DNA from 2 places in the Virgibacillus sp. CM-4 genome. Region 1 is predicted to be linked to the other one. Evidence: riboswitches for the same ligand, from Rfam matches in the RefSeq annotation. Region 1 holds a riboswitch; the other holds the start of a gene.
The links. Region 1 has a riboswitch for S-adenosylmethionine ahead of M948_RS38460 (methionine biosynthesis PLP-dependent protein). Riboswitches for the same ligand answer to the same signal wherever they lie in the genome.

Region 1 (3,281 bases):
TACCAAGTGAAGCCGATGTTATTTCTCAAAAATTACATGCTATGTCGCCCACAGCTTTGAATGAAACGAATCAATGGATCGCTATGGAATCACATACTTCTGCTAAAAACATGTCAAATACAAATTATTTGTCTGCATTAATGATGAAAAATGATAATGTACGACATATACATGTCCAGATGGCGCTACAGCAACTTACCATTCAGGATAACTATGAAGAATACATGAGACAGATGGGGTGGTCGTTCTTCCCAGTAGCTTCGTTTGAAGAACAGCTCAAATCCTATAACTACTTCCTACAATTATTTTAGAAGTAAACGGGAGAGAAAAAGCATCTAGCTAAAAAATCGACTGTACCTTGTTCGTAAAATCAAAGCAAATAAAATAGGCATGACTCCTATGAACACCAAGAACCCGAGGATCCTTCACCTTAGCAGCAGATGTTCCACGAAGTACATGGCCTATTTCCGATATATAGAATAGAATGTTTATTCCGCTTTAATAATTAATTTTAGTTCCTCTCTTGTTTATATGAACTATTTAATACATTAACAACTTTTTTAAAGTTTAACGGATCAAATGAATGCTTGAAATCTCCCTTTATTCTTAAAGACCTGCCAAAATGATATTGACCTGCTTGTACTTGCTTATGAATAGGTTCCAGATTAGAAGGTGTCAAGCCTCCCCCTGGCATGATTTCAGGACCTTGTAATTGGTTTGCAAGGTTAACTAATGATTCCAAATTATTTTGACCGGCTTGGCAATTTTCCTTTCCACCAGATGTTAAAATTCTTTTTACATGTTGTTTATATTGGGTTAATGTGTAATAGGCGTTCACTTGATCTTCGACTTCATCAAATGCACGATGAAAGGTAATATCTATATTCGGTGCTGCTTGTATTATTTGATCTAGAATTGCAGTATTGATTTTATAATCAGCTGTTACAGCCCCAAACACGATTCTTAATCCCCCTAGTTTAGCAAGCTGTCTTATATCTTCGATGATAATCTCTAAATCAGAAGAGGTATAATTAAAATGATAGCTATGCGGGCGGATCATAATTTGAACTGGAATAGATACGTTCTTTAGTACGTGTTTGATTGTACCATAACTGGGTGTCAAACCACCTTCACTTATAGCTGTTACGAGTTCTAATCGATTAGCACCAAAATTTTCAGCATGTATTGCTTCCTCACCGTTTTGAACAATCACTTCTAACATCAATCTCTCCAACCTTTTCTAAGTATATTTGAAAAATAGCAATCCCTTTTCCTCTGTTATCTTATCATGATTCTTATTCCTAATAAATGCTACAAGCAACCTTGACAATTGCATTAAACCCATGTAATCTATTTTCAACAATTATATACTGTATTCTTATCCAGAGAGGTGGAGGGACTGGCCCTTTGAAGCCTCGGCAGCAGACTTTTAGTACTGTGCCAATTCCAGATGCAGCATAGCATAAAGATAAGAAGAGTTAAATCTATTGTACTGCAAAAACCCTCTTCTTAATCCGTGAGAAGAGGGTTTTTATTTGTTGAAATGAAGGGATGATTATACATGAAAAAAAGAAGTATAGAAACGGAGTTAGTACAATTGGGGAACAAAAGCGACGAAAAAACAGGAGCAGTAAATCCTCCGCTTTACCTATCTACAGCATACCAGCATCAAGGTCTAGGTCAATCAACAGGTTATGATTATACAAGAACAAAAAACCCTACTCGATCCTTACTGGAAGAAGGCATAGCAAACTTAGAATCAGGTGATCATGGTTACGCCTGTAGTTCTGGTATGGCTGCAATTCAATTAGTATTTTCATTGTTTCGTGCTGGTGATGAATTACTAGTATTGGATGATGTTTACGGCGGAACTTATCGGTTGTTACAGCATTATGCAGAAGCTTACGATATTAAAACAACGTATACAAATTTAAAAGATGATACGGAAACTAAACAACGGATTTCACAAAAGACGAAAGCAATTTTTATCGAAACACCCACTAACCCTCTAATGCAAGAAATGGACATCGCGCATATTGCAAAAGTTGCACAACAATTCAACTTATTATTCATTGTTGATAATACTTTTTATACGCCATTATTACAACGTCCTCTTGAGCTAGGAGCGGATATTGTTATTCATAGTGCAACCAAGTATATTGGAGGGCATAACGATGTGTTAGCTGGTTTAGTGATCGCAAAAGGGAAAGACCTATGTGAAAAACTCGCTAATTTCCATAATGCCTCAGGGGCAGTACTATCCCCTTTCGATTCTTGGTTACTGATAAGGGGGTTAAAAACATTAGCTTTACGTATTGAAAAACAGGAATCAAATGCCAAAGCAATGGTTTCCTTTTTAGAAGAACATCCAATGATTAATGATGTCTTATACCCTGGAAAAGGTGGTATGTTATCCTTCCGGCTTCACAATAGTGCGTGGGTTGATCACTTCTTGCAACAGCTTCAATTAATTATATTCGCGGAAAGTTTAGGAGGAGTAGAAAGCTTTATTACATACCCTGCGACCCAAACCCATGCAGATATTCCAAAAGAAGAACGGATAAAACGAGGTATTGACGATCGCCTATTGCGTTTTTCTGTTGGTATTGAACAAGCAGACGAACTTATTGAAGATTTGCAGCAAGCACTTTATGCTGTACAAGCTTATGCGTAATTAGCTAAATCTGCTATAATACCTTTAAAGTAGTAAATAAGAGAGTAGGAACAACTATGATTCTCGTCATCGATAATTATGACTCATTTACATTTAACCTTGTTCAATATGTAAAACAACTTGATCATCAAGTAAAAGTTATACGAAATGATGCCATTACAATAGAAGAGATTAGACAATTACAGCCTTCAGCAATTCTCCTTTCACCTGGACCAGGAACACCAGATAATGCAGGGATTTGTTTAGACCTTGTACATTTTTTACATCAAGAGATCCCGATTATCGGGATTTGCTTAGGTCATCAAATTATTGCGCAAGCTTTTGGAGCAGCGATTCAAAAAGCGCAGCAACCGATGCACGGAAAGGTATCAGAGCTTTATCATGATAATCAAGGGATATTTACAAATTTAAATAATCCGCTTCGGGTTACTAGATACCATTCATTAATTGTCAATGATATCTCCCTCCCTAATTGTTTTGATATCAGTGCTACAACAATGGATGGTGAAATCATGGCTATTCGGCATAAACAATATTCGATTGAAGGCATACAAGCTCATCCAGAATCTATTCTGTCTGATCAAGGCTTATTATTATTGCAAAATTT
Region 2 (3,281 bases), on a different contig from region 1:
ATTCCGATAAAACCACACATAACATAAACCTTCTCTCGTCAATTATAAACGTATCACCCTGAGCTGTAACCCATTTGTAACAAAACCGAAATGATACAGTAATATTCTAACACGGAGATAGGTAAACTTCTATCATTTTTCACCCTTTTTTTCTATATAATCCCAACTTGTCTGGTAAGATATTCACTGTAAATAGGTGATATACCTTAGGTTTTAACACACACGATATCAAAAAAAGAGCTTCCCCAGCTTGAAATGAGAAAACTCTTTTGTCATTCTTCTATCATTTTTTAAAATTGTTTTAAAAGCGCGTTTAATTCATCAACTTTGTCGGTTTTTTCCCACGGGAATTGGATATCGGTTCTGCCGAAATGACCATATGCTGCAGTATTCTTAAAGATTGGTTTTTGTAGATCAAGCATACGAATTATACCAGCTGGACGTAAATCAAATAGTTTTCTTACAGCTTTTACTAGTTTTTCTTCATCGACTACTCCTGATCCAAATGTATTAATCGAAATTGAGACAGGCTCTGCCACACCAATCGCATATGCTAATTGTACTTCACATGATTTCGCTAAACCCGCTGCAACAATATTCTTAGCAACATACCTAGCTGCATAAGCGGCAGATCGGTCTACTTTGGTGGAATCTTTACCACTAAATGCTCCTCCACCGTGCCGTGCATATCCCCCATACGTATCTACAATAATTTTACGCCCTGTTAAACCTGCATCTCCTTGTGGTCCACCAATCACAAAACGACCAGTAGGATTAATAAAGTACTTTGTCTTATCATCAAGCAGTTTCTTTGGTACAACAGGCCGAATGACATGTTCAATTAAATCTTTTTCAATTTGTTCTGTTGTCAGATCTTGGTGATGTTGTGTAGAGATTACAATTGTATCAATTCTTACCGGCTCATCCGCCTCATCATATTCAATGGTCACCTGAGTTTTCCCATCCGGTCGTAAATAATCTAATGTTTTATCTTTTCTAACATCAGCTAAGCGCTTAGCTAACTTATGTGCTAACGAAATCGGTAAAGGCATTAACTCTTCGGTTTCATCGCAAGCAAAACCAAACATCAATCCTTGATCTCCGGCGCCAATAGCTGCAATTTCTTCATCACTCATCGTTCCTTGACGCGCCTCTAAAGCAGTATCTACACCTCCTGCAATATCTGGCGATTGTTCATCAATTGCAGTTAACACAGCACAGGTATCGGCATCAAATCCAAATTTTGCTCGAGTATACCCTATTTCTTTAATGGTTTTCCTTACTATTGCAGGAATATCAACATATGTTGTTGTCGTGATTTCTCCAGCTACAAGTACTAGCCCAGTCGTCACGGTCGTTTCACATGCAACACGTGCATAAGGATCTGTTTTTAATATTTCGTCTAATATTGCATCTGAAATTTGGTCAGATATTTTATCAGGATGGCCTTCTGTTACAGATTCAGAAGTAAATAAACGACGATTAGCAGCCATGTTGCTAAATCCTCCTTTTACATATCAGTTACGGAACTCTATTTATCAATTATGCTCATTCAGTATTAAAGGTTCTAAAGAAAACAAAAAAAACCCTTCCTACTATACATGAGGAAAGGATTGTCCCGCCTTTCGCTCTTATTGTTCAAGGAGATGTTCCTTGCATCAGATTAGCACCTTTTCACCATTGTGATGGTTGCTGGGTTTCATCGGGTCTGTCCCTCCACCAACTCTGAATAAGAGAGTATCCGTTCGAAGTTTAGCTTATCGAAAGAAAACGTTTGTGTCAACTACTTTCGTCGTATTGTCTATCGATTTTTACTTATAATAAAAGGAAAAGAAGTAATTTGCTGTCATGATTCAACATTATAGGATAATTGAATAAAATTATTATATATTTAGTATGGACTATTTTTATTAATGTGTTATACTAATAAACATATTCAACATGATAAGGTCGTTTAGGTTTCGACGTTGATACAATCTTACTAAAAGGCAGGTAGTTAATATGAAAATGGTGGAAAAACCTTTGGTTAATGAATTATATACCCATAATCATTTACAAACCAACTTAACAGTACCACAACTTATTGAACGTATTTTAGATAGAGAAGAAGGGATGCTTACAGCAACTGGTGCTGTTCAAGCTACAACAGGTAAGTATACAGGACGCTCTCCTAGGGATAAATTTATTGTAAGTGATGAAGTGAGTGAAAAGAATGTTGATTGGGGTACAGTTAATCAGTCTATCGAAGAACAAGTTTTTGACAAATTGTATCGCAAAGTAATTAATTATTTACAAGACAAAAAAGAGCTTTTTCAGTTCAAAGGATTTGCCGGTGCAGATCATGATTATCGGCTTCCAATACAAGTAATCAATGAATATGCATGGCATAATTTATTCGCCCGACAACTTTTTATAACCCCGACAGCTGAAGAATTATTAAATCATCAACCTGCGTTTACAGTAGTTTCAGCTCCTACTTTTAAAGCAAACCCTGAGCAAGACGGAACAAATTCAGAAGCTTTTATTTTCGTTTCTTTTAAAAAAAGGGTTATTCTAATTGGTGGAACCGAATACGCAGGAGAAATTAAGAAATCCATTTTCTCCGTCATGAATTATCTGCTTCCCCAACAAAATGTGTTATCTATGCATTGTTCTGCCAATGTAGGTAAAGAAGGAGACGTTGCTTTATTCTTTGGATTATCTGGCACAGGAAAAACAACGTTATCAGCTGATCCATATCGTCGTTTAATTGGTGATGATGAACATGGCTGGGGTCCAAACGGTGTATTCAATATTGAGGGTGGCTGTTATGCGAAATGTATCAATTTATCTAAAGAAAAAGAACCGCAAATATTTGATGCCATTCGTTTTGGTTCCGTTTTAGAAAATGTCATTGTTGATAAAGCCCGAATTCCGAATTACAATGACACATCATTAACTGAAAACACAAGAGCAGCATACCCAATTGAGAATATTGATAACATTGCCATCCCTAGCATGGCTGGCCATCCGAATACGATTATCTTTCTAACTGCTGATGCATCTGGTACCTTGCCGCCAATCAGTAAGCTAACAAAAGAACAAGCAATGTATCATTTTCTTAGCGGTTACACGAGCAAACTTGCTGGTACTGAAAGAGGCGTTACTGAGCCGCAAGCAACGTTTTCAGCTTGTTTTGGCTCTCCATTTTTACCATTAGTTCCATCTACGTATGCAAGAATGTTAGGAGAAAAAATAGATGCATATCAATCAAATGTCTTCCTAGTGAATACTGGTTGGAC

Region 2: it holds a riboswitch for S-adenosylmethionine, as region 1 does, so the genes downstream of both, metK (methionine adenosyltransferase) here and M948_RS38460 (methionine biosynthesis PLP-dependent protein) in region 1, are expected to answer to the same signal.

What each region holds. Positions count from the first base shown of each region.
Region 1 covers NZ_AUQA01000006.1:1,036,374-1,039,654, forward strand. Annotated here, with positions in the region: gene M948_RS38450 (hypothetical protein) at 1-311, shown strand, start outside; gene M948_RS38455 (copper homeostasis protein CutC) at 512-1,222, opposite strand; SAM riboswitch class I at 1,376-1,475, shown strand; gene M948_RS38460 (methionine biosynthesis PLP-dependent protein) at 1,562-2,674, shown strand; gene M948_RS38465 (anthranilate synthase component II) at 2,731-3,281, shown strand, end outside.
Region 2 covers NZ_AUQA01000002.1:8,681-11,961, forward strand. Annotated here, with positions in the region: gene asnB (asparagine synthase (glutamine-hydrolyzing)) at 1-20, opposite strand, end outside; gene metK (methionine adenosyltransferase) at 291-1,493, opposite strand; SAM riboswitch class I at 1,629-1,736, opposite strand; gene pckA (phosphoenolpyruvate carboxykinase (ATP)) at 2,002-3,281, shown strand, end outside.